DNA from 3 places in the Pseudomonas sp. SA233 genome. Region 2 is predicted to be linked to each of the others. Evidence: predicted binding sites of a transcription regulator. Region 2 holds the regulator's gene; each other region holds the start of a gene.

Region 1 (9,758 bases), 440 kb from region 2:
GACGTTGCCCTTGTACAGCTTCAGGCGTACCACGCCGTTCACGTTGACCTGCGAAGCGTCGATCATCTGTTGCAGCATCAGACGCTCCGGGCTCCACCAGTAGCCGGTGTAGATCAGGCTGGCGTACTTCGGCATCAGCTCATCCTTCAGGTGAGCGACTTCGCGGTCCAGGGTGATCGACTCGATGGCACGGTGGGCCTTGAGCATGATGGTGCCACCAGGGGTCTCGTAGCAACCGCGCGACTTCATGCCGACGTAACGGTTTTCGACGATATCCAGACGGCCGATGCCATTGGCACCACCGATACGGTTCAGGTCGGCCAGGACGGTGGCCGGAGTCTTCTCGACACCGTCGATGGCAACGATGTCACCGTTGCGGTAGGTCAGCTCGATGTAGGTAGCCTGATCCGGGGCGTTCTCAGGCGAGACACTCCAGCGCCACATGTCTTCTTCGTGCTCGGTCCAGGTATCTTCCAGGACACCGCCTTCGTAGGAGATGTGCAGCAGGTTGGCGTCCATCGAGTACGGCGACTTCTTCTTGCCGTGGCGCTCGATCGGGATGCCGTGCTTCTCGGCGTAGTCCATCAGCTTCTCGCGGGACAGCAGGTCCCACTCACGCCATGGGGCGATTACCTTGACGCCTGGCTTCAGCGCGTAGGCACCCAGCTCGAAACGCACCTGGTCGTTGCCTTTGCCGGTGGCGCCGTGGGAAATGGCGTCGGCGCCGGTTTCGTTGGCAATTTCGATCAGGCGCTTGGCGATCAGCGGACGGGCGATGGAAGTACCCAGCAGGTACTCGCCCTCGTAGACGGTGTTGGCGCGGAACATCGGGAACACGAAATCACGCACGAATTCTTCGCGCAGGTCGTCGATGTAGATCTCTTTAACGCCCATTGCCTGGGCCTTGGCACGAGCCGGCTCGACCTCTTCGCCCTGCCCCAGGTCAGCGGTGAAGGTCACCACTTCGCAGTTGTAGGTATCCTGCAGCCACTTGAGAATCACCGAAGTATCAAGGCCGCCGGAATACGCCAGTACGACCTTTTTTACGTCCGCCATGCCATCACTCCACGGGGTTGTACGGAAAGGGATCGATTCTAACGACGTTACGGATAAATTTACAGTGGGGCGACAGCTTCTGACGACAAAGCGACAAGAAGTTTCGGAAGGGCGACTTACCGTCGGAAATTATGAAATGCCCTGTGGGAGCAGCCTTCAGGACTTGGCAGGTGTTGGCTCAGGGGCCTTTTCGACAGGCTTCTCAGCCGGCTTCTCGATGACCGCCACCCGATCCAGTTCGATATTCACCCGACGATTACGCGCCCGGTTGGCAGCATTGGTGTTCTTCGCCAATGGGTAACGCTCGCCATGGAAACGCACGGTAATATGCTCTTCCGGAACGCCGTGGGCTTTGAGGTAGTCGGCTACCGCCAGTGCCCGGCGGCGCGACATGTCGCGATTGGTCAGGCGATTGCCACTGTTGTCGGAGTGGCCGTTGAGCTCTACATGGTTAACGGTCGGGTCAGCCTTGATGTAGTCGAGGATCACATCCAGCCGTGCCTTGGCCGCGCCATCCAGCTCGAAGCCTCCCCCGGGGAAGCCCACCTGGGTCTGACGCACCTGATCGTAGTTCATCGGCAGCAGCTTGCCGGCACAGGCCTGATAGTCGTTGTAGGCCTTGGCGAAGCTGACCGGCAGCACACGCACTTCCATCGGCCTGCCCGCCTCGCCGGCATAATTGCGTACCACCGTGCTGCGCCCATCGAGCAGGCCGTTGATCAGGCGACTGGCCTGGCCCTGGGACGAACTGAACAACACCCCGGTACGGGCCATGCGCACGCTGCCCAGATTGATGTCGCTGCGCCCAGGCTGCCACGGCGCAGCAGCTGCCAGCAATGTGGCCGTGCCCGTCCCCAGTACGTTGCTGTCCGAGCGCAACTGGAACACCGGCTGCTCGCCCGCGCGGCGCACGAACTCGCCACTGCCGAAACCATCGATCGGCTGGATCAGCCGGCATTCGAACTGGTCACCCTCGACCTTCCAGGCAATGTTTTCCATGCGCGTCTGGAAGGTCAGCGCACCGGCCGGCAGGCTGGCGAACAGGGTCAACAGGGCTAGGTAACGCTGGCGCACGGGCGGCTCCACAAATTCTGACGGCTTACCTGCAGGCTATCGGACGCCTGGCGGAAAACTTGATAGCCGTGCTCCACCCAGGGTTTTCCGGTAGCATTGGGGCTTGAGTTCGACCCGCCTGGAATCCCCAATGTCCGATCGCCTGACCCTCCTGCGTCCCGACGACTGGCACATCCATCTGCGCGATGGTGCCGTCCTGCCCCACACCGTTGGCGATGTGGCGCGTACTTTCGCCCGTGCCATCATCATGCCCAACCTGGTTCCGCCGGTACGCAATGCCGTAGAGGCCGGCGCCTACCGTGAGCGCATCCTGGCCGCCCGCCCGGCTGGCAGCCGCTTCGAGCCGCTGATGGTGTTGTACCTCACCGACCGCACCAGCCCCGAGGACATCCGCGCGGCCAAGGCCAGCGGTTTCGTGTATGCCGCCAAGCTGTACCCTGCTGGCGCCACCACCAATTCCGACTCGGGCGTGACCAGCATCGACAACATCTTCCCGGCCATCGAGGCGCTGGCGGAAGTTGGCATGCCGCTACTGGTGCATGGCGAAGTGACCCGTAGCGAGATCGACGTGTTCGACCGCGAGAAGCGCTTCATCGACGAGCATATGCGCCGTGTGGTCGAGCGCTTCCCGACACTGAAGGTGGTGTTCGAGCACATCACCACCAGCGATGCCGCGCAGTTCGTCACCGAGGCCCCGGCCAACGTCGGCGCGACCATCACCGCGCAGCACCTGCTGTACAACCGCAACCACATGCTGGTTGGCGGCATTCGCCCGCACTTCTACTGCCTGCCGATCCTCAAGCGCAACACCCATCAGGTGGCGTTGCTGGATGCGGCCACCAGCGGCAACCCGAAGTTCTTCCTGGGTACCGACTCGGCCCCGCACGCCCGACACGCCAAGGAAGCCGCCTGCGGTTGCGCCGGTTGCTACACCGCCTACGCAGCCATCGAGATGTACGCCGAAGCCTTCGAGCAGCGTAACGCGCTGGACAAGCTGGAAGGCTTTGCCAGCCTGCACGGCCCGGCGTTCTACGGCCTGCCGGCAAACACCGACACCATTACCCTGGTCCGCGAAGAATGGACCGCCCCGGATAGCCTGCCGTTTGGCGAGCAGACCGTGGTCCCGCTGCGCGCCGGCGAAAAACTGCGCTGGCGCCTGCTGGAGGAAAACGCGTGAGCGAAGACCTCTACGAAGACGACCTCGACACCCAAGGCAGCAGCGGCTCGCGCCACCCGATGGCCGAGCGTTTCCGCGGCTATCTGCCGGTAGTGGTAGACGTTGAAACCGGCGGCTTCAACAGCGCTACCGATGCCCTGCTGGAAATTGCCGCAGTCACCATCGGCATGGACGAAAAGGGCTTCCTGTTCCCCGAGCACACCTACTTCCACCGCGTGGAGCCATTCGAGGGCGCCAACATCGAGGCGGCCGCGCTGGAATTCACCGGGATCAAGCTGGACCACCCGCTGCGTATGGCAGTCAGCGAAGAAAGTGCGCTGACCGACATCTTCCGTGGCGTACGCAAGGCGCTCAAGGCCAATGGTTGCAAGCGGGCGATCCTGGTCGGCCACAACAGCAGCTTTGACCTGGGCTTCCTCAATGCGGCGGTGACGCGCAATGACCTGAAGCGCAACCCGTTCCACCCGTTCTCCAGCTTCGACACCGCTACCCTGGCGGGCCTGGCTTATGGCCAGACCGTACTGGCGCGGGCCTGTCAGAGCGCCGACATCGACTTCGACGGGCGTGAGGCGCACTCGGCGCGCTATGACACCGAGAAGACGGCCGAGCTGTTCTGCGGCATCGTCAACCGCTGGAAAGAGATGGGCGGCTGGCGCGATTTCAACGATTGATCTGCAAAAGCGTTCGCGGGCATGCCCGCTCCCACAGGCACTGCAGTGGCCTCAGCCATTGTGCGATTCCTGTGGGAGCGGGCAAGCCTGCGAAGAGGCCGGCACAGGACGGCACAAAAAAAACCGGCCACAAGGGCTAATGCCAGTCAGTTAAGCTGACTGGCATTTTCATTTTCGGGTCGGATATTTTGCAGGGCGCTGCTTCACCACTCTGGGGAACCATCGATCGGGTCGCCGATGGGGTAGGACATACTGAGCCGCTGACGCCTGCAGATCTGCCAAAAAACCTGGCAAGTTGCCGGGATGGTTTAATGACGTGCCATGCAGCAAGCCCAGAATCGCCCAGCTACAAGCGGTAAAGCTCATCTCGCATGGGTACACGCCTGGGCACTGTCTCGACATCTGCACCATCTGATAACGCAATAGGTTGTAGCCCAACAGCACGCCCCACAGCTCTTGCGCAATCATCTCCGGCGTCTTGCTTCTCAGGGTGTATTCGCCCCCCAGAAGTCCTTGTTTGATCTCCCGATAACCCAGCTCGATTTCCCAGCGCTGACTGTAAAGATCAACGATCTCATCGCCAGGGAAGCGCTGCGCATCGGTCATTGAGGTCAAGACACTCACAACCTTTCCTTTGATTGTTTTGCTCAGCAGTCGTGCCCGCATTTCCAGCGGCAAGCCTGGCCATTGCTTGCGGGCCTGGGGCGATGTGCGCAGGACGACCACGGCATCGTTGCGTCCTAGCGTGTGTTCCACCTCGTACTGAGTGCCCTTTTTCACAGGGATCAGCCAGTGTCGATGCTCACCTTGTGACTGCCAGTGGTGCAGCAAGCCCAACGAATAGAAACCTTTATCGAACAGGGTCAGCGAGTGGTTCGGCGTGGTCGCGATCAGCTGCTCTGCCAGCTTCATTTCACTACTGTGGTAGCTCTCGAAAGTGCTGTTTATCAGTAAGTGGCTGGTCAGCTCCATCTGGCAGACCATCCTAACCTGAGGAAAACCGCCATCCCCATGCTGATTGGTAGCGCCCCCGTAAAACGCACGGTTTTCAGCTGTGTCAGGCGTACTCCAGACAACACCGTCCACACCAAGCAGCGTCAAGCCCAACCAGTGCGGGTGCTTGGTTTCTTCGTGCCACCGCTGCTGAGTGAGCGTGAAAACTTCACGTACAGCTTCACTGCCCAGTCGCTGCCGCCCTTGTACAACAGCACTGGGGGCCACCAGAGGCCTCTTGCCCGGCAGCATGATGTCCATGTGGTTTACGACATCCCAAGCCGACATACGGCGGAACAGCGCCATGCCGATGATGCACCACACCAGGCTCTCAAGCGGGAGGCGTCGCTTGCGAATGGTCGCGACACCTGCCGTCTCAAAAGCTTGTTGCACAAGATCAGGATCGAGCAACGCCCCCAGCCCCTCGAGGGCATGTGGCCGCGATGCCATTTCGTGAGTGAGGGAGAGGGCTTGTGACAGGCGCATAAAAAATCCGATGCTCGTTTCCAAGCATCGGATTTTGCGGCCTACGGGCTAAAGCTCAAAGCGTCAGTCTTAACTGACTGGCATTAGCCACAAGGGCCGGTTTTTTCATGCACGCGGCAATTACAGCTTGCCAGCGTTCTCGCTCAGGTAGGCAGCAACGCCTTCTGGGGAAGCGTTCATGCCTTTGTCGCCTTTTTTCCAGTTGGCAGGGCAGACTTCGCCGTGCTCTTCGTGGAACTGCAGGGCGTCGACCAGGCGCAGCAGCTCGTCCATGTTGCGGCCCAGTGGCAGGTCGTTGACGATCTGCGAACGGACAACACCGTTGGTGTCGATCAGGAAGGCGCCACGGAAGGCTACGCCGCCTTCGGACTCGACGTCGTAGGCCTTGCAGATTTCGTGGGTCATGTCGGCAGCCAGGGTGTACTTGACCTGGCCGATACCGCCGTTGTTGACCGGGGTGTTACGCCAGGCGTTGTGGGTGAAGTGCGAGTCGATCGACACGCCAATCACTTCCACGTTGCGCGCCTGGAAGTCAGGGATGCGGTTGTCCAGGGCGATCAGCTCGGACGGGCAGACGAAGGTGAAGTCCAGCGGGTAGAAGAACACCAGGCCGTACTTGCCCTTGATGGCCGAAGCCAGGTTGAAGCTGTCGACGATCTCGCCGTTGCCCAGCACGGCCGGAACGGTGAAATCGGGGGCTTTCTTACCAACGAGTACGCTCATTGTAATCTCCTGATGAGGGTGAAAAACCGTTTGCCGGGCCAGACGGGCTTGCCCGACATCCAACAAAGGCCGTCCATCATACACGGCTTCTGGTGACAGGCCGACTCCAACGACGAAGCAACCGCCGGTCGCTCAAGCACGGCCCTTTCAGAAACTCCTTTGACAAGCATTCTCATTAACATTAAGCTCCACTCCATCGAGCCCACCAACGATGGTCAGCCTTTATGTATGTGTGTCTTTGTGTCGGCGTTACCGACGGACAGATCCGCGATGCGATCTATGAAGGATGCTGCAGCTACAAGGAAGTGCGAGCCGCCACCAACGTCGCCAGCCAGTGCGGCAAATGTGCCTGCGTGGCCAAGCAGGTGGTCCGCGAGACCCTGACCGAGCTCCAGGTCAGCCAGGCAGCCCTGCCCTACCCCGTGGAATTTACCGCAGCCTGAAAACAAAGAATTCGAAGAACCGGACCTTGTGTCCGGTTTTTTTATGCCCGCAATTCAACAAGTTAGCGCTCCAACGCGGTTCACAAACATTCTTATTTCCATTAATTTTCACTTATTATTCAAGAACTTAGGTTTGACACACCTAAGTATCGGGCTCAAACTTCACTGTATTGGCACACTTCTACAGGGCAGGAACCCGACATGAAAGGCGACGTAAGCGTCATCCAGCATCTCAACAAGATCCTCGGAAACGAGCTGGTCGCGATCAACCAGTACTTCCTGCACGCACGCATGTACGAAGATTGGGGCCTGAACAAACTCGGCAAGCACGAGTACAAGGAATCCATCGACGAGATGAAGCACGCTGACAAACTGATCAAGCGTATTCTCTTCCTCGAAGGCATCCCCAACGTCCAGGACCTGGGCAAGCTGCTGATTGGCGAGCACACCAAAGAGATGCTCGAATGCGACCTGAAGATCGAACAGAAAGGCCTGGTCGACCTGAAAGCGGCCATCGCCCATTGCGAAACCGCTGGCGACTTTGGCTCGCGTGACATGCTCGAAGATATCCTCGAGTCCGAGGAAGAACACATCGACTGGCTGGAAACCCAGCTGGGACTGATCGACAAGATTGGTATCGAGAACTACCTGCAGTCGCAGATGGGCGAAGAATAAATATTCGCCCCATGAAAAAACCCGCGATCAGCGGGTTTTTTCATGCTTGCCGAAAAATCAGGCCTCGGAAGCCTTGGCCTTGGCAGCCGCTTCCTTGATCAGGGTCTGCAGCTCACCCTTCTCGAACATTTCCAGCATGATGTCGCTGCCGCCGACCAGTTCACCGGCTACCCACAGCTGCGGGAAGGTCGGCCAGTTGGCGTATTTTGGCAGGTTCGCACGGATTTCCGGGTTCTGCAGGATGTCGACGTAGGCGAACTTCTCGCCACAACCCATCACGGCCTGCGATGCACGCGCAGAGAAGCCACACTGCGGGGCATTCGGCGAGCCTTTCATGTAAAGCAGAATGGTGTTGTTGGCAATCTGCTCTTTGATCGTTTCGATGATATCCATGTAGCACCTCGGCTGAACTTTCCGACGCGGTCGTCGGCACGGTGACGCATTGTAACGGAAAGCCGAGCAGCATGCTCGGCCTTACCATTCCTTACGCGGCCTCTACCTGCACGGGTACGCCATTGAGGGCGGCGTTGCCGGAAACCTGGTCACGCAGACGCTCATCGGTGAGGTCGTTGGCACTCACCCCAGGTTGCGCCTGGGCGGTCTGCATGTGCACGCCTTGACGAGAGTGACCGAAGCCATGGGGCAGGCTGACTACACCGGGCATCATGTCATCGCAGGCCTGAACCTCGACTTCAAGATCCCCGGTACGCGAGCGGATACGAACTCGCTGGCCGTCCTGCAACTGACGATGCTGCAGGTCCTGCGGATGCATCAACAACTGATGGCGCGGTTTGCCTTTCACCAGTCGATGAAAGTTGTGCATCCATGAATTGTTGCTGCGAACATGGCGACGGCCGATCAGCAGCAGTTCGCCCGGCACCGGAGGGGGCTGTTGCGCCAGTCGCCCCAAGTCATCCAGCAGCACCTGGGGCGCCGCTTCAACGGCCTTGCTGGCAGTCGTCAGGCGCGCAGCGAGGTTGGCGCGCAATGGCCCCAGGTCGAGGCCATGCGGGTGCTCGTCCAGCGCTGCCAGCGACAGCTGCCAGGGTGTCGCGTCACCATAACGCCCCTTGCGCAGGGCCAGGTCGATCATCTGCGCTGGTGCCAAGGTCGGCTTCAATTCCAGCTCGGCGCGTTTGGCGAACGCTTGTGCCAGTCCGACAAAAATCTCCCAGTCATGCAATGCCCCTTCGGGCTTGGCCAGGATCGCCCGGTTGAAGCGGGTCACGTTGCGCACAGCCAGCAAGTTGAATGTGCTGTCGTAATGGTCGTTTTCCAGCGCCGAGGTAGAGGGCAGGATCAGGTCGGCATGGCGGGTGGTTTCGTTGATGTACAGGTCAATGCTGAGCATGAACTCCAACCCGTCCAGCGCCACATCCAGCTGGCGGCCATTGGGCGTTGAGAGCACGGGGTTGCCAGCCACCGTTACCAGCGCACGCACCTGCCCTTCGCCGGGCGTCAGCATTTCCTCGGCCAAGGCCGCCACGGGCAGTTCGCCGCCGTATTCGGGCAAGCCCGACACCCGGCTCTGCCAAGCGTTGAAATGACCACCGGAGGTGGTCGCCACCAGGTCGACGGCAGGCTCGGTGCACAGCGCGCCGCCTTCACGGTCAAGGTTGCCGGTCACCAGGTTGATCAGTTGCACCAGCCAGTGGCAAAGGGTGCCGTAGGCTTGGGTCGAAACCCCCATGCGGCCGTAGCACACCGCCCTGTCGGCCGCGGCAAAGTCCCTTGCCAGCTGGCGAATGTCTGTCGCGGCAATGCCACAGTGCGCGCTCATGGCCTCCGCGCTGAACGGCACGATCGCTTCGCGCACCTGCTGCAGGCCGACGACCGGCAAGTGCGAGCCGCGCGCCAGGCCTTCAGCGAACAGGGTATTGAGCAAGCCACACAACAAGGCGGCATCCCCTCCGGGGCGTATGAACAGGTGACTGTCGGCCATCGCCGCCGTTTCGCTGCGCCGCGGGTCCACCACCACCAGGCGCCCACCCCGGGCCTGCAGGGCTTTCAGGCGTTTTTCCACGTCCGGCACGGTCATGATGCTGCCGTTGGAGGCCAGCGGGTTGCCGCCGAGGATCAGCATGAAACCGGTCTGGTCGATGTCCGGGATCGGCAGCAGCAGGCCATGGCCGTACATCAGGTGGCTGACCAGGTGCTGCGGCAACTGGTCCACCGAGGTGGCAGAGAAGCGGTTGCGGGTTTTCAGCAGGCCCAGGAAGTAGTTGCTGTGGGTCATCAGGCCGTAGTTATGCACGCTCGGGTTGCCTTGGTACACCGCCACGGCATTGCGCCCATGGGCCTGCTGGATCGCCCACAGCCTGTCGGCGGCCAGGGCAAAGGCCTCGTCCCAGCCGATGGCATGCCAGTGCTCGCCCACCCGCCTGTGCGGTTGGCGCAGGCGGTCGGGGTCGTTCTGGATGTCCTGCAGGGCCACGGCCTTTGGGCAGACATGGCCGCGGC
Region 2 (9,758 bases):
CGCCATACTGGTGGTGCCCAGCCTGCTGGTGGGCCTGGTGGTGGCCATGTTCCAGGCCGCCACCCAGATCAACGAACAGACCTTGAGTTTCCTGCCGCGCCTGCTTGTGATGCTGGTCACGCTGATCATCGCCGGGCCGTGGCTGGTGCAGAAGTTCATGGAGTACTTCACCAGTCTCTATACCAACATTCCTCAGCTGATCGGTTGACGCGCCGATGCTGGAGCTGACCGACACGCAGATCGGCACCTGGGTCGCGACCTTCATCCTGCCGTTGTTCCGGGTGACGGCGGTGCTGATGACCATGCCGATCTTCGGCACCCGTATGCTGCCGGCGCGGGTGCGCCTGTACGTGGCGGTGGCCATCACGGTGGTGATCGTCCCGGCCCTGCCACCCTTGCCCGAGTTCGACCCGTTGAGCCTGCGCGGCCTGCTGCTGTGTGCCGAGCAGGTCATCGTCGGGGCGTTGTTCGGGTTGTCGTTGCAGTTGCTGTTCCAGGCTTTCGTGATCGCAGGCCAGATCGTCGCGGTGCAGATGGGCATGGCCTTCGCATCGATGGTCGACCCGGCCAACGGCGTCAACGTCGCGGTGATCAGCCAGTTCATGACCATGCTGGTGAGTGTGCTGTTCCTGCTGATGAACGGCCATCTGGTGGCGTTCGAGGTACTGACCGAAAGCTTCACCACCTTGCCGGTAGGCAACGCGCTGGTGGTCAATCAGTTCTGGGAACTGGCGGGGCGCCTGGGTTGGGTGTTCGGTGCCGGCCTGCTGCTGATCCTGCCGGCTATCGCCGCGCTGCTGGTGGTGAACATCGCTTTTGGCGTGATGACGCGTGCCGCGCCGCAGTTGAACATTTTCTCCATCGGTTTTCCGCTGACCCTGGTCATGGGCATGTTCATTTTCTGGGTCGGCCTGGCCGACATACTTTCCCATTACCACGCATTGGCCAGCGAAGCGCTGCAATGGCTGCGTGATCTGGCAAGGGCGCGCTGAGCATGGCGGAAAGCGAAAGCGGTCAGGACAAGACAGAAGAACCCACCGACAAGCGCAAGCGCGATGCCCGCGAGAAAGGCGAGATCGCGCGTTCCAAGGAGCTGAACACGGTGGCGGTGACCTTGGCCGGCGCTGGTGGCCTGCTGGCGTTCGGCGGCCACCTGGCCGAGACACTGCTGGCGATCATGCGCATGAACTTCAGCCTGACCCGCGACTTCATCGTCGATGAGCGCGCCATGGGCGCCTTCCTGTTGGCCTCGGGCAAGATGGCCATCTGGGCGGTGCAGCCGATCTTGATCCTGTTGTTCGTGATTTCCTTCGTCGCGCCGATAGTCTTGGGCGGTTTCCTGTTTTCCGGCAGCCTGCTGCAGCCGAAATTCAGCCGCATGAATCCCTTGTCGGGGATCAAGCGCATGTTCTCGATGAACGCCTTGACCGAGCTATTGAAGGCGCTCGCCAAGTTTTTCGTGATCCTGGTCGTGGCGGTAGTGGTGCTGGTCAACGACCGCCAGGCGCTGCTCGCCATCGCCAATGAGCCGTTGGAGCAGGCGATCATCCATAGCCTGCAGGTGGTGGGCTGGAGCGCGTTGTGGATGTCGGCCGGGCTGCTGTTGATTGCGGCGGCGGACGTGCCGTTCCAGCTGTGGCAGACGCACAACAAACTGAAGATGACCAAGCAGGAAATCAAGGACGAGTACAAGGACAGCGAAGGCAAGCCCGAGGTCAAGCAGCGTATCCGCCAGCTTCAGCGTGAGGCTTCGCAGCGGCGCATGATGGCGGCTGTCCCGGAAGCCGACGTGATCATTACCAACCCGACGCATTATGCGGTGGCCTTGCAATACGACCCTGAGAAAGGCGGGGCGGCGCCGTTGCTGCTGGCCAAGGGGACGGATTTCATTGCCTTGAAGATTCGCGAGATCGGCGTGGAGCACAAGGTCCAGATCCTCGAATCGCCGGCGTTGGCGCGGGCGATCTACTACTCCACCGAACTCGAGCAGGAAATCCCTGCCGGGCTTTACCTGGCGGTGGCGCAGGTGCTGGCCTACGTGTTCCAGATCCGCCAGTACCGGGCTGGCAAGGGCAAGCGGCCAGAGCCGCTGAAGGACGACCTGCCGATTCCACCGGACCTGCGCCGCGACAGTTGACCTTGTGTCAGGGCTTCTGGCCCTTTCGCGGGTGAACCCGCGAAGAGGCCGGAACAGGCAACATAAATCACCCATCGAGCAAAGTTGGAAAGCTTCTTGCAAAGCCAGCGCCAGGCGCCCCCTGTGCGTCAAAGTTTTGCATCAAGAGGACTCGCGGTGGATCGCACTCAGTTAATCAGCAACGCCCGTAACAACCTGGCCGGGCTCGGCCGGGGCAACCTGGGTGTGCCGCTGTTGCTGCTGGTGATGTTGGCAATGATGATGTTGCCGATACCGCCGTTCCTGCTCGACGTGTTCTTCACTTTCAACATCGCCCTGTCGATCGTGGTCCTGCTGGTCTGCGTCTACGCCCTGCGCCCGCTCGACTTCGCCGCATTCCCCACCATCCTGCTGGTGGCCACGCTGTTGCGCCTGGCCCTGAACGTGGCCTCCACCCGGGTTGTGATGCTGCATGGCCAGGAGGGCCACGGCGCCGCCGGCAAGGTGATCCAGGCCTTCGGCGAGGTAGTGATCGGCGGTAACTACGTGGTCGGTGCCGTGGTGTTCGCCATCCTCATGATCATCAACTTCGTGGTGGTGACCAAGGGTGCCGGGCGTATTTCGGAAGTGAGCGCGCGTTTCACCCTCGACGCCATGCCCGGCAAGCAGATGGCCATCGACGCCGACCTCAACGCCGGCCTGATCGACCAGGCCCAGGCCAAGCACCGTCGTGCCGAAGTGGCGCAGGAAGCCGAGTTCTACGGTTCGATGGACGGTGCCAGCAAGTTCGTTCGCGGTGACGCCATCGCCGGTTTGCTGATCCTGTTCATCAACCTGATCGGCGGCATGCTGATCGGCATGCTGCAGCACGGCATGAGCTTTGGCGATGCCGGCAAGGTGTACGCCTTGCTGACCATCGGTGACGGTTTGGTGGCGCAATTGCCATCACTGTTGCTGTCCACCGCTGCCGCGATCATGGTTACCCGTGCTTCGGGCTCCGAGGACATGGGCAAGCTGATCAACCGGCAGATGTTCGATTCGCCCAAGGCCCTGGCGGTGTCCGGCGCGCTGATGATCGTCATGGGCCTGGTGCCGGGCATGCCGCACGTGGCCTTCCTCAGCCTTGGCCTGCTGGCCGGTGGTGGCGCGTACCTGGTGTGGAAGAAGCAGCAGAAGGCCAAGGCGCAGGCGCTGCAGGAAGCGCAGCGCCAGCAGGACCTGCTGCCATCGCCACAACGCGCGCTGGAAACCAAGGAGCTGGGTTGGGACGACGTCACACCGATCGACATGATTGGTCTGGAGGTCGGCTACCGGCTGATCCCGCTGGTCGATCGCAACCAGGGTGGCCAGTTGCTGGCGCGGATCAAGGGCGTGCGCAAGAAGCTGTCGCAGGACCTGGGCTTCCTCATGCCCACCGTGCACATCCGCGACAACCTTGACCTGCAGCCCAGCGCCTATCGCCTGACCCTGATGGGGGTGATCCTGGCCGAAGCCGAGATCTACCCGGATCGCGAACTGGCAATCAACCCGGGGCAGGTGTTCGGTACCCTCAACGGCATTGCCGCGCGTGACCCGGCGTTTGGCCTTGAAGCCGTGTGGATCGATGTCGGCCAGCGCTCCCAGGCGCAGTCGCTGGGCTACACCGTGGTCGACGCCAGTACCGTGGTGGCCACCCACCTGAACCAGATTCTGCAGAAGCACTGCCACGAGCTGATCGGCCATGAAGAGGTCCAGCAACTGCTGCAGGTGTTGGCCAAGGCATCGCCTAAACTTGCAGAAGAGCTGGTGCCGGGTGTCATTTCGTTGTCGGGCCTGCTCAAGGTGCTGCAAGCGCTGTTGTCGGAACAGGTGCCAGTGCGCGATATCCGCAGTATCGCCGAGGCGATCGCGAACAACGCCGGCAAGAGTCAAGATACCGCCGCGCTGGTGGCGGCGGTGCGCGTCGGATTGTGTCGCGCCATCGTGCAAAGCATTGTCGGCGTTGAGTCGGAGCTGCCAGTGATTACCCTGGAGCCAAGGTTGGAACAGATTTTGCTCAATAGTCTGCAAAGGGCCGGGCAAGGTCAGGAAGACGGTGTTCTTCTGGAGCCGAGCATGGCCGAGAAGCTGCAGCGTTCGCTGATCGAGGCGGCCCAGCGCCAGGAAATGCAGGGCCAGCCGGCCATCCTCCTGGTCGCCGGCCCGATCCGCGCCATGCTGTCGCGTTTCGGCCGCCTGGCTGTACCGAATTTGCATGTTCTGGCGTATCAGGAAATACCGGACAACAAGCAAGTCACCATCGTTGCCACCGTGGGCCCTAACGGCTGAGGTAGGGGATAATGCAAGTTAAGCGATTTTTCGCCGCCGATATGCGTCAGGCCATGAAGCTGGTCCGTGATGAGCTGGGCGCCGATGCCGCCATCATCGGCAACCGTCGCATCGCCGGCGGTGTCGAGCTGACGGCCGCGCTGGACTACAAGCTGTCCGCCCTGGCTCCACGTGTGCCCAACGCCGAACTGGAAGAAGAGCTGCGCAAGACGCATACGCGCATCGCCACTGCCCAGGCCGAGCTGGGCCACCGCCAGGACAGCAGCGACAACAACCGCCAATTGTTCGCCGGGCAGTCGCTGACCGCCGCCGAGCCGTTGATCGAACCGCATGTCGATGTTCCCGAGGCTGCTGCAGCGCCTGCGTCGGCGCCGGTCGACCCGCGCCTGTTCGATGCCATGCGCTCCGAGCTGTCGGGCCTGCGCGAGCTGCTGGAAGTGCAGCTCGGCTCGCTGGCCTGGAACCAGCTGCAGGGCAGCAAGCCGCAGCAGGCCACCGTCTGGCGCCGGCTGCAGCGTATCGGCCTGTCCGGGCCGATCGCCCGTGAACTTTTGGACCTGACTGCCGAGATCGACGAGCCACGCCAGGCCTGGCGCATGTTGCTTGCGCACCTGGCGCGGATGATCGAAATCCCCGAGGTCGAGCCGATCGAAGAGGGTGGGGTGATTGCCATGGTCGGCCCGGCCGGCATGGGCAAGACCACCACCCTGGCCAAGCTGGCCGCCCGCTACGTGCTCAAGTACGGCGCGCAGAACCTGGCGCTGGTGAGTATGGACAGCTTCCGAATTGGCGCCCAGGAGCAGCTCAAGACCCTGGGCCGCATCCTCAACGTGCCGGTGACCTACGTCGACCCGGGCCAGTCGCTTGCTGCGGCGCTGGAGCCGCTGCTGCGCAAGCGCGTGGTGCTGATCGATACCGCCGGCCTGCAGGCCAGCGACCCGGCCCTGCGCATGCAACTGGATACCCTGGCCGGGCGTGGCATTGCCGCGAAGAACTACCTGGTGCTGGCCACCACCAGCCAGAAGCAGGTGCTGACCGCCGCCTACCACAGCTACAAGCGCTGCGGCCTGGCTGGTTGCATCCTGACCAAACTCGATGAAACGGCGAGCCTTGGCGACGTGCTGAGCCTTGCCATCAGTCATGAACTGCCAGTGGCCTACCTGACCGACGGGCCGCGCATTCCTGACGACCTGCACCTGCCTCGGGGGCACCAGTTGGTCACCCGCGCGGTCAATGTGCAGCAGCAGGACGAGCCCAGCGAAGAGGCCATGGCCGACATGTTCGCTGATCTCTATCACAACCCACGGCGAGCGGGTTGATGATGAAGTGTGTGCAAGGTAGCTATGCCAAAGGGTACGCAGAATTGCCCTACGTGTGGCCTGAGTCCCAGCGAGACAAGGTAAAGAACAGACATGGGTAGCATGCATCCCGTACAGGTGATCGCCGTGACCGGTGGCAAAGGTGGCGTCGGCAAGACTAACGTTTCAGTGAACCTGTCCCTGGCGCTGGCCGAGCTTGGCCGCAGGGTCATGCTGCTCGACGCCGACCTGGGCCTGGCCAATGTCGACGTACTGCTGGGCCTTACCCCCAAGCGGACCCTTGCCGATGTCATCGAAGGGCGCTGCGAACTGCGCGACGTGATGTTGCAGGGCCCTGGTGGAGTGCGCATCGTGCCGGCTGCCTCGGGCACGCAGAGCATGGTGCACCTGGCCCCGGCCCAGCATGCCGGGCTGATCCAGGCGTTCAGCGAAGTCGGCGACAACCTCGACGTGCTGGTGATCGACACCGCGGCCGGTATCGGTGATTCGGTGGTCAGCTTCGTCCGCGCCGCCCAGGAAGTGCTGCTGGTGGTATGCGATGAACCCACCTCGATCACCGATGCCTACGCCCTGATCAAGCTGCTCAATCGCGACTACGGCATGAACCGTTTCCGCGTGCTGGCCAACATGGCGCAGAGCCCGCAGGAAGGCCGCAACCTGTTCGCCAAGCTGACCAAGGTCACCGACCGCTTCCTCGACGTTGCCCTGCAGTACGTGGGCGCCGTGCCGTATGACGAGTGCGTGCGCAAGGCGGTGCAGAAGCAGCGTGCCGTGTACGAAGCCTTCCCACGCTCCAAATGCGCGCTGGCCTTCAAGGCGATAGCCCAGAAGGTCGACAGCTGGCCGCTGCCTGCCAACCCGCGTGGCCATCTGGAGTTCTTTGTCGAGCGTCTGGTGCAACCCACCAGCGCGGGTCCAGTGCTATGAACGCCAGCGGTTTCAAGATGTACAGCCGAGCGTCGAAAGACGCCCAGTACGAGCTGATCGAACGCTACGCCCCGCTGGTCAAGCGCATCGCCTACCACCTGCTGGCGCGGCTGCCGGCCAACGTGCAGGTCGAGGACCTGATCCAGGCCGGCATGATCGGCCTGCTGGAAGTGGCCAACAAGTACGACGCCAGCAAGGGCGCCAGCTTTGAAACCTACGCCGGCATCCGCATCCGCGGGGCCATGCTGGACGAAGTGCGCAAGGGCGACTGGGCACCGCGTTCGGTGCACCGCAACACCCGCATGGTCAGCGACGCGATGCGTGCGGTTGAAGCCAGAACCGGCCGTGACGCTAAAGATCATGAAGTTGCTGCCGAACTCCAATTGAGTCTCGATGATTACTACGGGATCTTGAACGATACCCTGGGCAGCCGCCTGTTCAGCTTCGACGACCTGTTGCAGGACGGTGAGCACGAAGGGCTGCATGAGGATGGCGCCAGTGGCCAGGTAGAACCTGCGCGCGGCCTGGAGGACGAGCGCTTCCAGGCCGCCCTGACCGAGGCCATCTCCAACCTGCCGGAGCGTGAGCGCCTGGTGCTGGCGCTGTACTACGACGAAGAGCTGAACCTCAAGGAAATCGGTGAGGTGCTGGGGGTCAGCGAGTCGCGGGTCAGCCAGTTGCACAGCCAGTGTGCCGCGCGCCTGCGCAGCCGCCTGGGGGAATGGCGGGCGCGTTGAGCCCGTTGTCGTTGCAGTCGTTTTCTACGTTGTACCGAATTGTGAATGCGCGCTCGGGGCCGAGCGCGTTTGAGACTGCTTGGAGGTCTACTTGAACAAAGACATGAAAATCCTCATCGTTGACGACTTTTCGACGATGCGGCGGATCATCAAGAACCTGTTGCGTGACCTGGGCTTCACCAACACCGAAGAAGCCGATGACGGCACTACGGCGCTGCCGATGCTGGAGAACGGCCACTACGACTTCCTGGTGACCGACTGGAACATGCCTGGGATGTCCGGCATCGACCTGCTGCGCAAGGTGCGTGCCCACGATCGCCTGAAAACCATGCCGGTGCTGATGGTGACCGCCGAAGCCAAGCGCGACCAGATCATCGAAGCGGCACAGGCCGGCGTCAATGGCTACGTGGTCAAGCCGTTCACCGCCCAGGTGCTCAAAGAAAAGATCGAGAAGATCTTCGAACGCGTCAACGGCTGAGTCACGTCAGGGGGGCGCGCCATGGATTCATCACAAACGTCTTTGGGCGAGTTCGAATCGACCCTGAAGAAGCATGCCCAGGAGCTGGTCGAAAGCCTGGAGCGGGGCCGTTTCGGCGAGGCGGTGCAGCTGATTCACGAGTTGAACCAGACCCGCGACCGCGGCCTGTACCAGGAAGTCGGCAAGCTGACCCGCGAGCTGCACAGTGCCATTGTCAGTTTCCAGATCGACCCGACCATGCCGCAGGCCGAGGAGGTGTCGCAGATAACCGACGCCACCGAGCGCCTGTCGTACGTGGTCAGGCTCACCGAGGGCGCGGCCAATCGCACCATGGACCTGGTCGAGGAAAGCACCCCGGTGCTCAACGACCTGGCCAGCGAGGCCCAGGCACTGAGCACCGACTGGCAGCGTTTCATGCGCCGCGAAGTGGCTGCGCCGGAGTTCCGTGAACTGGTCAAGCGCGTCGACAGTTTCCTGACGCACAGCGCCGAAGGTAACCGCAAGGTCGCCGGCCACCTCAACGACATTCTGCTGGCCCAGGACTATCAGGACCTGACCGGCCAGGTGATCAAGCGCGTCACCACGTTGGTCACCGAGGTGGAAAGCAACCTGCTCAAACTGGTGCTGATGGCCAGCCAGGTCGACCGCTTTGCGGGCATCCAGCATGACCACGATCAACTGCGCGCAGAAAAAGATCGAGAAAAACATCCGACTCGGGGTGAAGGTCCGCAGATTCATGCCGATAAGCGTGAAGACGTCGTGTCCGGTCAGGACGATGTCGATGATCTGCTGTCCAGCCTGGGTTTTTAAGGAGCACGTTTGATGAGCTTCGGCGCCGATGAAGAAATCCTCCAGGATTTCCTGGTAGAAGCCGGCGAAATTCTTGAGCAACTGTCCGAGCAACTGGTCGAGCTGGAAAGCCGGCCCGACGATGCCGACCTGCTCAATGCGATCTTTCGCGGTTTCCACACTGTAAAAGGGGGCGCCGGCTTCCTTCAGCTGAACGAGCTGGTGGAGTGCTGCCATATCGCCGAGAACGTGTTCGACGTTCTGCGCAAAGGTGAGCGCCGGGTCGACGCGGAACTGATGGATGTGGTGCTCGAGGCACTGGACACGGTCAACAGCATGTTTGGCCAGGTGCGCGAGCGCGCCGAAGTGACCCCGGCTACCCCCGAGCTTTTGGCGGCGCTGTCGCGCCTGGCCGAGCCGGGGGGCGCCGTGGCCGTTGAAGCGCCTGCCGCCGCGGCACCGGCACCGGTTGCCGAAGCGCCTGCCGAGGAGCAGGACATCACCGACAGCGAGTTCGAACAGCTGCTCGATTCGCTCGATGCGGTCAAGGCGCAAGCTGCGGCCGACGAGCAGATGCAGGGCGAGACCGTGAGCGGTGAAGGTGACGAAATCACCGACGCCGAGTTCGAGTCGCTGCTCGACCAGTTGCACGGCAAAGGCCAGTTCAGCGCCGAAGTTGCCGCGCAGCCGGTTGCCAGCGCGCCGGAAGCGGCCAGCGACGAAATTACCGACGCCGAATTCGAATCGCTGCTGGACCAGTTGCATGGCAAGGGCACCTTCCAGGCCGATGCCTTGCCCGCTGCCAAGGCGCCGGCGCCTGCTGCAACTGACACCAGTGCAGCCAGCGATGAAATCAGCGAGCACGAGTTCGAGGCGCTGCTGGACCAGTTGCACGGCAAAGGCAAGTTCGGCGGCGACGTGGCCGCCGTCGAAGCCCCGGCTGCAACCAAGGTGCAAGTGCCGGCAGCGGCCAAGGCCGACAGCCCGCCCGTGGCCAAGCCAGCAGCAGCTGCCCCGGCTCCTGCGCCGGCGCCTGCCAGCAAACCTGCCGCAGCACCCCGCGCCCCGGCCCCGGCCGCCGACAA
Region 3 (9,758 bases), 140 kb from region 2:
CGCGCAGCGGTGACGAATACGTGCACCGCGTGGGCCGTACCGGTCGTGCCGGTGGCGAAGGCCTGGCGATCTCGCTGATCACCCACAACGACTGGAACCTGATGTCGAGCATCGAGCGCTACCTCAAGCAGCAGTTCGAGCGCCGGGTGATCAAGGAAGTGAAGGGCACCTACAACGGGCCTAAGAAGGTCAAGGCCTCGGGCAAGGCGGCTGGCAGCAAGAAGAAAAAGGTCGAGAAGAAGACCGGTGACAAGAAGGTGGCCGCCAAGCGCAAGCCAACCGCCAAGCCGAAGGCCAATGCACCGCTGGCCAGTGCTGACGGCCTGGCGCCGCTGAAGAAGCGCAAGCCTGCGGCTGAGTAACGCTCGGTAACGGTGTTAGTTTCTTCGCGGGTGAACCCGCTCCCACAGCGACCCCACAGGCTTCCAGGCCTGTGCGATCCCTGTGGGAGCGGGTTTACCCGCGAAGAGGCCAGCACAGGCGACAACTATTCAGCCTTTTTCTCCGCCTCTTTCAACTCCTTGATCCGCTTGTCGATCAGCTGACACTTGTCGGGCAAATCCTTGCTCGCCGTCCCAAGCTCCATCCCTTGAAGCTCGTCATTGATCTCCTTGGCCTTCTGCGGGTTCTGCTCGGTCAACTGGGTGACCAACCCGGCCAGCTCTTCGCGTTTCTGCGTTGCTTCTTCCGGTGTGCAGGCCCAGGCGGGCAGGGCGCAGGACAGGGCAGTAGCACAGGCAATGGGCAGCAGCAGTTTCATCCTTCCTACCTCCGGCGGTGGTGATGCCCGGTGGAGGCATGTGCCTGGCCGTTAGTTCAGCGCCTTCGACCGGTGGCACTTCATGGTCAGCCTGTCCCCAGCTGGGCATCTGACCTAGCCTCGATTCCGATGTCCTCGCCTGGTTCAAAGAGCAGGGTAGCGGCTACCAGACCCGGATCAACCAGTTGCTGCGTCAGTACATGCAAGCGCAAAAACGCCAGCGCTGAGATATTTCGGAACGCCGGGCAACCTCGGCAGGTCCCAACCTGTGTACCCCTTCCGTCCACAGCAGGAGCCCGTAGCCATGAGCATCGCCTACGACTGGGACCTGATCGAGCGTTTGCTGCACGAGGTGCAGAACGGCGCCGGTCACAGCTTCACGCCACGCCCCTATGCCGAGCAGCACGCTGCGGCACTGGCTGCCAAGGGGGAGCCGGTGGGCGACCTGGACCACCTGAAAACCCGTGCCTGCGAATACGAGAAGCTGTTGTTCGAGCGTGGTTTCATCGAAACCCGACCCGAAGAAGATGGCGGTAATGGCGAGAATTTCGTGCTGACCGAACGAGGCTCGCGGTTGATGAGCCTGATCGACAGCAGCATCCCCGGCTTCGAGCACCCGCGCCAGGTGCTGGACGAGCAGGAGGATGCGCTGGATGAAACCACCTTCGAGCAGGTGTCGGCGAAGGCACAGATCGCCTGAGGTCGTTTTGAGGCTGGCAAGGGCGGCCATGGAAACCCGATAATCGGTAGTTCCTGAATAACTGCCGAGCCCTCGCCCATGCCAATGACCATCGCAGAGGCCCGCTCATGAGCGCGGCCCGCAAGAACCCTGATGCCTTTGCCTTCCAGGTGATGCTGGGGCTGTGCCTGATCTGGGGCTGCCAGCAGGTCCTGATCAAGACTGCCGCCATTGATATCGCGCCGGTGATGCAGGCGGCCTTGCGCAACGGTATCGCCGCCGTGCTGGTGGGCCTGATGCTGTGCTGGCGCGGGGGTTGGGAGCAGGTCGGCAGCACCTGGCGTGCCGGGGTGGTGGCGGGCGGATTGTTCGGCCTGGAGTTCCTGTTCATTGCCGAGGGGCTGAAGCTGACGTCGGCGGCGCACATGTCGGTGTTCCTCTATACAGCGCCGGTGTTTACCGCGTTGGGCCTGCATTTCAGGCTGCCCAGCGAACGCCTGCGGCTGCTGCAATGGCTTGGGATCCTGCTGGCGTTCGGCGGCATTGCCATGGCGTTTGCCGGCGGTATGTCGTTCGAGCACATGGATGGCCGCACTCTGCTGGGGGATGCCTTTGGCGTGATCGCCGGGCTGGCCTGGGGAGCGACTACGGTGGTGGTGCGCTGCTCGCGGCTGTCGGAAGCACCGGCGACCCTGACCCTGTTCTATCAGCTGGCGGTGGGCTTTGCCGGGTTGCTGCTGATTGCCTTGCTCAGCGGCCAGATCGGCGCGGTGACGCTGACCCCGCTGGCGATGGGCAGCGTGCTGTTCCAGGGGATTGTGGTGTCGTTCATCAGCTACCTGACCTGGTTTTGGTTGCTGCGCAAATACCTGGCGTCGAACCTGGCAGTGTTCTCGTTCATCACCCCGCTGTTCGGGGTGACCTTCGGCGTGTTGTTGCTGGATGAGCCGCTGAGCCTGAACTTTGTGGTTGGCGCGTTGATGGTGCTGCTGGGGGTGGTTCTGGTGAGTGCCGAGCCTTGGGTTAAGCAGCAGTTGCGTAAGTTTGTGGGGTGAGGTTTAGCCTGTTACGGCCTCTTCGCGGGTTTACCCGCGAAGAGGCCGGCACAGGCAACCATGATTCAGGATGCTGCCTTGGCCTGACAGGCGCTGCCCTGCTGTGCAGCGCTGCCAAACAGCACCAGCCCCCCAGCCACCACCAACCCACCCGCAGCCACCATCAGCGCCGGCTGCAGCCCGCCGCTGTAATGGCTGCTGACCGCAGCCAGCAGCGGCCCACTCAACTGCCCCAGGGCAAAACAGGCTGTCAGCAGCCCGGCATTGCGCTGCGTGGCATGCGGCGCCAGCTCCCGCGAACGTTGCATCACCAGTTGCATGCAGGCCAGGAACGGCCCGCCACACAGCACCACGCCCAACGCCAGCCCGACACCTCCGCCCATCAGGCAGGCCAGCACACCCAGCCCCTGCAGCCACAGGGTGGCGGTGAGCCAGGTCGCGGTTCGGCCGCCACGCCGCAGGCTCACGAGCAGAACCCCCAGCGCCGCCGCCAGGCCGAATGCCGGCCAGAACAGGTCTGCGAGCCACTGCCCGTGGAACTGCTGGTTGGCCATCTGCGACAGGAAGGTGGCCGGCAGGATGTAACCTACGCCATACAGCGCATATACCAGCCCCAGGCGACCGATGCCGACACTGCGGGTCGGGCCCAGGTGTATAGCGGGCGATACCGGCGCGGCTTGCAGCGCCCTGGGCAGCCAAGGCCGCACCGCCAGCAGCATCACCAGCGCGGCCATGGCATAGATCAGCCACAGCGCTGCCGAGCCGAGCCCCCACAAATGCGCCACCAGCGCCAGCAAACCAGTCAGCGCAATGCCCAGGCCGGGCCCCGCGAACACCAGGGCACCCAGGCGCTGGCGGTTGTCGGCATTGGCCACCTGTTGGCTGAGGCTGGTGATCATCACCAGCACCCAGGCGCTGGCCACGCCGGTGCCGAAGCGCAGCAGCAGGTGGCTCCAGAACCCGTCTGCGGCCCATGAGGCCAGAGTCAGCAGTACGCACAGCCACAGCCCACCGTGCAGGCGCAGGCGCACCTGGCCCGGCGAGCGGGCGAACATGGCATCGACCGCGCCGATGAAGTAACCCAGGTAGTTGGCCGCGGCCACCAGCCCGGCGACCGTCAGGTCGAACTGGCCTTCGGCGATCAGTTGCGGCAGCTGCGGGGTCAGGGCGAAACGGCCGATGCCCATGGCCATCATCAGCGCCACGGCGCTGGCCAGCAGTTGAATGAGTGGCGACATGACAAGTCTCCTGCACGGATGTAAGCGATGGCTGGCAGGTTAGGGCGGTTTCTTTTTCAATAAAATTGAATAATGATGATCAAGTTGTTCTGTTTTGGAGAATGCCGTGGAATTCAGCCAACTGCGTATCTTCCAGGCCGTGGCCGAGGAAGGTTCGGTCACCCGCGCCGCAGAGCGCCTGCATCGGGTGCCGTCGAACCTGTCGACGCGCTTGCGCCAGCTCGAAGAGCAACTGGGTGTCGAGCTGTTCCTGCGCGAGCGCCAGCGCCTGCAGCTGTCGCCCGCGGGCAAGGTGCTGCTGGATTACGCCAACCGCATGTCAGCCTTGCGCGACGAGGCGCTGGCCGCCGTGCGGGGCGGCCAACCGGCCGGGGACTTCGTGCTGGGGACCATGTACAGCACGGCGGCGACCCATTTGCCGGGGTTGCTGGCGCGTTATCATCAGGCCTACCCGGCGGTTAACTTGCAGGTGCGTGCGGCGCCCAGTGGCGAGTTGCTGGAAGGCCTGCTCAACCACACCTTGGACGCGGCCCTGGTGGATGGGCCACCGAGCCTGGCCGGGCTGGATGGCGTGCCGCTTTGCGATGAGCAGTTGGTGCTGATCACCAGCCCCGAGCACCCTGCGGTACACACTGCCAAGGATGTGGCCGGCAAGGCGGTGTTCACCTTTCGCCAGGGCTGCTCGTACCGCATGCGCCTGGAGGCCTGGTATGCCCATGCCCATACGCCCATGGGCCGGGTGATGGAAATCGAGTCGTACCAGAGCATGCTGGCCTGCGTGATCGCTGGCGCGGGTGTGGCGATGATGGCCAGGTCGATGCTCGACAGCCTACCCGGGCGCGACCGGGTGCGGGTGCACCAGCTGCAGGCACCGTTCGATCAGGCGGTCACCTGGTTGATGTGGCGCCAGGGCATGCGCGGGGCAAATTTGCAGGCCTGGATCGACCTGCAACAAAGCGAAACGATTAACCAGTCGTCGGAATGCGCCGTTACGGCTTGATCCGTATCAAAATGGCCCGTATCTGTAGCTTTAGAGGCATGCGTAATACAGGACATAGGGCTATGATCTGTATGAAACATCGCAGGATTGAATTGCCGTGAGGCTGACCCGTCAAGGGGGCATTATGAATAAACCACTGTCCAACTGGCTCCATGACCTGGCTGTCGCCTTGGGGCTGATTCCACCACCCTTGCAGCCGGTGCCGATCCCGACTGATGAAGAGCAGCGCAAACGCCAACCGCGTCGTCGCTGATACAGACAAAGGCCGCTGCACCTGGGTGGGTGCAGCGGCCTTTTTGTGTCTGCCAGTTGTGTGTTGCCTGTACCGGCCTCTTCGCGGGCTTGCCCGCTCCAACAGGTACCCCACAGCACTCGAGGCCTGTGATATTCCTGTAGGAGCGGGTTTACCCGCGAAAGGGCCAGTACAGGCAACCGGGACCTATCAGGCCAGCTTAACCGCCGCTACCGATTTACGCGACATCAGGCTGACCACCACAAAGCTGACCAGACCAACTGCCAGGCTGTAGTAGATCGGCGTATTGGCCTCCAGCCCATCCTTGAACATGAACAGCAGCGCGGTGGCAAAGCCCAGCGACATGCTGGCGATAGCCCCGGCGGTGGTAGCGCGCTTCCAGAAGATCGCCCCGATCAGCGGGATCAGCATACCGCCGACCAGCAGGTTGTAGGCCAGGGTCAGGGCGTTGATCACATCGTTCACCACCAGCGCAATGCCCAGCACCACCAGGCCGGTGAGCAGGGTGAACAGGCGGCTGACGCCCAGGCTCGACGCCTTGCCGCCACGCAGCTTGGGCAGCAGGTCTTCGGTCAGGGTGGTGGACGCAGCCAGCAGGCCAGCGCTGGCGGTGGACATCATGGCGGCCAGCGCCGCTGCCATCAGCAGGCCACGGATGCCATCGGGCAGCGTGGTCTTGATCATCTCGGCAAAGGCATTGTTAGGGTTGGCGAGGTCGGGCATCAGCACATGCGCAGCCATGCCGATCGCGGCGCAGGCCAGGCCGTACAGTATGCAGTACACACCGGCGGTGGTGCCGGCACGCTGGCAGACCTTCTCATCACGGGCAGTGAACACCCGCTGCCAGATGTCCTGGCCGATGAGGATGCCGAAGAAGTAGATCAGGAAGTAGGTGATGATGGTGTCCCAGCCAATGGTGGTCAGCTGGAAGCTGGCCGCCGGCAGCTTGGCCACCAAGGTGTCCCAGCCACCGGCCTTGTACAGGCACACCGGCAGCAGGATGAACATCAGGCCGACGGTCTTGATCACGAACTGGACGATGTCGGTCAGCGTCAGCGACCACATGCCACCAATGGTCGAGTACAGCACCACCACACCACCGCCCAGCAGCAGCGAGGCCCAGAACGGCAGGTCGAGCAGCACCTGCAATACGGTGGCCATGGCCAGGGTCGAGGTGACGCCGATCATCAGTGCGTAGGCCAGCATGATCACGGCGCTGGCCTGGCGTGCGGCCGGGTTGTAGCGCTGTTCCAGCACCTGGGTCACGGTGAAGATGCGCAGGCGCAGCAAGGGTTTGGCCAGCACCAGGTTGAGGGCGATGATGCCCAGGCCCAGGGCTGCGCACAGCCAGAAGCCGGAGATGCCGTGGACGTAGCCCAGGCGTACGGTGCCGACGGTGGAAGCGCCACCGAGTACGGTGGTGGCCATGGTGCCCATGTACAGGACCGGGCCGAGGTTGCGCCCGGCCACCAGGTAGTCCTCATGGGTTTTCGCGCGCCGCATGCCGTACCAGCCAAGCCCGAGCATGCCGGCGGTATAGATCATTACAACAATGATGTCCAAGGCCATTGGGGGTCTCCCGATTATCTTTATTATGGCGAGATCGACCACGCGGGCGGGTTCACGGCGCCCGGCGGTCTTGTCGTATTGTTGGCGGGCCTCTGTGGCCCTCCCTCATGGCTCCTGCCGGGGTATAGCGGTATTAACGACGCACTACGCCCGGTAGCACGCAGAGCATCTCGAACAGCAGGTTGGCACCGAGCAGCGAGGTGTTGCCGGTGGTGTCGTAAGGCGGGGAGACTTCGACGAGGTCACAGCCGATCAGGTCCAGGCCGTGGCAGCCGCGAATGATCTCCATCGCCTGGATGGTGGTCAAGCCGCCGATTTCCGGGGTGCCGGTACCGGGAGCCCAGGCCGGGTCGATGCCATCGATGTCGAACGACAGGTACACCGGGCCACCGCCGACCTTTTCGCGCACTTCGGCCATCAGCGGTTCCAGCGACTTGTGCCAGCACTCTTCGGCCTGGACTACACGGAAGCCCTGGCGGCGGCTCCAGTTGAAGTCATCGGCGGTGTAGCCCTGGGCGCGCAGGCCGATCTGCACCACGCGCTCGCAATCGAGCAGGCCTTCTTCCACGGCACGGCGGAAGGTGGTGCCATGGGCGATCTTCTCGCCGAACATGTGGTCGTTGACGTCGGCGTGGGCATCGATGTGCACCAGGCCGATCTTGCCGTGCTTCTTGTGCAGCGCGCGCAGGATCGGCAGAGTGATGGTGTGGTCGCCACCCAGGGTCAGCGGGATGATGTTGTGCTCGAGGATCTCGTCATACGCTTCTTCGATGATGCGCACTGCGTCCAGCAGGTTGAAGGTGTTGATCGCCACGTCACCGATGTCGGCCACCGACAGCGAGTCGAACGGTGCAGCTCCCGTGGCCATGTTGTACGGGCGGATCATCACCGATTCGGCGCGGATCTGACGCGGGCCGAAACGGGTGCCGGAGCGCAGCGAAGTACCGATGTCCAGTGGCACGCCGATGAAGGCGGCGTCCAGGCCTTGGGCACTTTGCAGGTGGGGGAGACGGAGCATGGTGGCGATGCCGCCGAAACGCGGCATTTCGTTGCCGCCCAGTGGTTGGTGGAGGATCTTGTCCACGGTGGGCCTCATCAGTCGGTCGATTGTTCTGTTTGTTCGAACCTGTGCCGCCGCGCGCCTTCCAGGTGTGGTCTTGCCGGCGGGCAGGGACATTTCGGCCAAGTCTGCTGAAGGTAGTGCCGGGGAAAAATCGCTACCGGCAAATACTTAGTTCAGGAATTTCTGAACTAAAGGCGGCAGAGCGGTTAGACTGCGCGCTAATACCCCCTGCGGAACCGTTGCACCATGGCCTCGACCTTGCCCGACCTGAAACTGCTGCGCATCTTCGTCAGCGTGGTGCGCCACCAGGGCTTTGCCAATGCCCAGCGCGAGCTGAACCTGTCGACCTCGGCCATCAGCACCTACATGAGCCAGCTGGAAGGTGCCCTGGGGATCGTGCTGTGCCACCGTGGCCGTGGCGGCTTCAGCCTGACCAGCAAGGGTGAGCTGTTCCACCAGGAAACCCTGCGCCTGCTGGCCGAGCTGGACGGCTTCGAACAGTACGCCGCCGCCCTCAAGGGCGAGTTGCGTGGCACCCTCAACCTGGGGGTGATCGATTCCACGGTCGGTGACAGGGCCTTGCCGCTGGCCGAAGCCATCGGCGCCTACAGCCAGGAACACCCGGCGGTGCACCTGCATTTGTCGGTATCCAGCCCTTACGAGCTGCAACTGGGTGTGCAGGACAACCGTCTGGACCTGGCGATCGGGGCGTTCTCCTCGCGCATGAGCGGGCTGCTCTATCAGCCGCTGTACCGTGAGCAGCACTGGCTGTACTGCAGCAGCCGCCACCCGTTGTATGCCGAACGGCGCATCCCCGAGCAGGTGGTGACCCAGCAGCGCATGGTCGGGCGTGGCTACTGGAGCCAGGCCGAACTGGCCCGGCATGGCTTCAAGCACAGCGCGGCGACGGTGGAGAGCATGGAGGCGCAGTTGATCCTGATTCTGTCCGGGGCCTACATCGGCTACCTGCCCGAGCACTATGCCCAGGCCTGGGTCGACAAGGGCGACTTGCGCGTGCTGTCGCCGTCGACCTTCGGCTACCAGGCACCATTCTCGCTGATCATTCGCCGCGGGCGCAGCCGCGAGCCATTGATCCAGACCTTCCGCGACCTCCTCAAAAGCCAGCTCAACGTGGGCTGAAGCCCGGCATATGCTGTATTTCGTCGGCACCCGTTAAATTGTTGGTGCTGTCGACCGACAACGTAATGGCGTCCTGCTATATATCAAATTTGCGTGTGCTGCTGTCTACCTCCCTTTCATCCTGCAAGGATTGCCCAAGATGCGCATGAATTTGCCCGTCACTGAGCACGAAAGAACCTTTCCCAACGATCAACGCCTGATTTCCACCACTGACCTCAACAGCCGCATCACCTACTGCAACGACGCTTTCGTGGCGATCAGCGGGTTCACCTACGACGAGCTGGTCGGCCAACCCCACAACCTGGTGCGCCACCCGGACATGCCGCCGGCAGTGTTCGGCCACATGTGGGAAACCATCAAGCAAGGCAAACCGTGGATGGGGGTCGTCAAGAACCGGGCGAAGAACGGTGATTACTACTGGGTCAGCGCCTACGTCACGGCCATCTATGAGCAGGGCCGCATCAGTGGTTACGAGTCGGTGCGCTCGGTGCCCACTCGCGAGCAGATCCGTCGCGCCGAGGCGTTGTATGCGCGCCTGCGGGCCGGCCGCACACCGGTGCCGTGGGCGGCCCGCCTGCTGCATGGCCTGGGCCACGGTTGGCCATTGATAAGTGCGGGCCTGCTGTCGGCGGCGGGCTACCTGTGGCTACCGCCCTACGCGGCGCTCGGGGTGCTGATGGCCAGCCTGCTGGTGGCCTGGTATCTGGTCGAGCACCGGCAGAACCAGGCGGTCCGCCGCACGCTGGCCGAGCATCCCAAGGCCTTCACCAGCCCGCTGGTGGCACTGACCTACAGTGATAACCCAGGCCTGCAAGGCCAGCTGGATCTTGCCATCATCAGTGAAGAAGCACGCCTGCAAACGGCCTTGACCCGCCTGGTGGATGCCGGGGTCGGGGTGAAGTCGCGGGCAGCGCAGTCGTCCGACTTGTCCGATGCCCAGGCACAGATGCTCGACCGCCAGCGCAACGAGACCGACCAGTCCGCCGCCGCCATCGCGCAGA

The links. Region 2 encodes FliA, which starts transcription of late flagellar genes. Its sites were predicted from a motif close to CTAAAGTTTNNNNNNNNNNNGCCGNTAA; they were not measured.
Region 1: a site for FliA is predicted at 2,167-2,194, ahead of M1D87_RS20815 (flagellar protein MotY). Genes of this name have one in related genera too.
Region 3: a site for FliA is predicted at 8,791-8,818, ahead of M1D87_RS19490 (methyl-accepting chemotaxis protein). Genes of this name have one in related genera too.

The regions. Positions count from the first base shown of each region.
Region 1 is NZ_CP096449.1:4,526,735-4,536,492, forward strand. Features, by position in the region: gene M1D87_RS20810 (argininosuccinate synthase) at 1-1,056, opposite strand, end outside; gene M1D87_RS20815 (flagellar protein MotY) at 1,213-2,130, opposite strand; gene pyrC (dihydroorotase) at 2,261-3,307, shown strand; gene rnt (ribonuclease T) at 3,367-3,978, shown strand; gene M1D87_RS20830 (IS4 family transposase) at 4,147-5,457, opposite strand; gene M1D87_RS20835 (peroxiredoxin) at 5,578-6,180, opposite strand; gene M1D87_RS20840 (bacterioferritin-associated ferredoxin) at 6,405-6,623, shown strand; gene bfr (bacterioferritin) at 6,825-7,298, shown strand; gene grxD (Grx4 family monothiol glutaredoxin) at 7,356-7,691, opposite strand; gene M1D87_RS20855 (molybdopterin oxidoreductase family protein) at 7,783-9,758, opposite strand, start outside.
Region 2 is NZ_CP096449.1:4,081,798-4,091,555, reverse strand. Features, by position in the region: gene fliQ (flagellar biosynthesis protein FliQ) at 1-208, shown strand, start outside; gene fliR (flagellar biosynthetic protein FliR) at 216-992, shown strand; gene flhB (flagellar biosynthesis protein FlhB) at 995-2,137, shown strand; gene flhA (flagellar biosynthesis protein FlhA) at 2,294-4,423, shown strand; gene flhF (flagellar biosynthesis protein FlhF) at 4,435-5,742, shown strand; gene fleN (flagellar synthesis regulator FleN) at 5,836-6,669, shown strand; gene fliA (RNA polymerase sigma factor FliA) at 6,666-7,406, shown strand; gene M1D87_RS18815 (chemotaxis response regulator CheY) at 7,510-7,884, shown strand; gene M1D87_RS18810 (protein phosphatase CheZ) at 7,906-8,694, shown strand; gene M1D87_RS18805 (chemotaxis protein CheA) at 8,707-9,758, shown strand, end outside.
Region 3 is NZ_CP096449.1:4,223,558-4,233,315, reverse strand. Features, by position in the region: gene M1D87_RS19545 (DEAD/DEAH box helicase) at 1-362, shown strand, start outside; gene M1D87_RS19540 (hypothetical protein) at 488-760, opposite strand; partial or broken gene M1D87_RS19535 (BrnA antitoxin family protein) at 880-987, shown strand; gene M1D87_RS19530 (hypothetical protein) at 1,065-1,460, shown strand; gene M1D87_RS19525 (DMT family transporter) at 1,568-2,494, shown strand; gene M1D87_RS19520 (MFS transporter) at 2,560-3,732, opposite strand; gene ptrR (putrescine utilization regulator PtrR) at 3,839-4,732, shown strand; gene M1D87_RS19510 (PA1414 family protein) at 4,857-4,985, shown strand; gene M1D87_RS19505 (sodium:solute symporter family protein) at 5,175-6,554, opposite strand; gene speB (agmatinase) at 6,688-7,638, opposite strand; gene M1D87_RS19495 (LysR family transcriptional regulator) at 7,864-8,757, shown strand; gene M1D87_RS19490 (methyl-accepting chemotaxis protein) at 8,897-9,758, shown strand, end outside.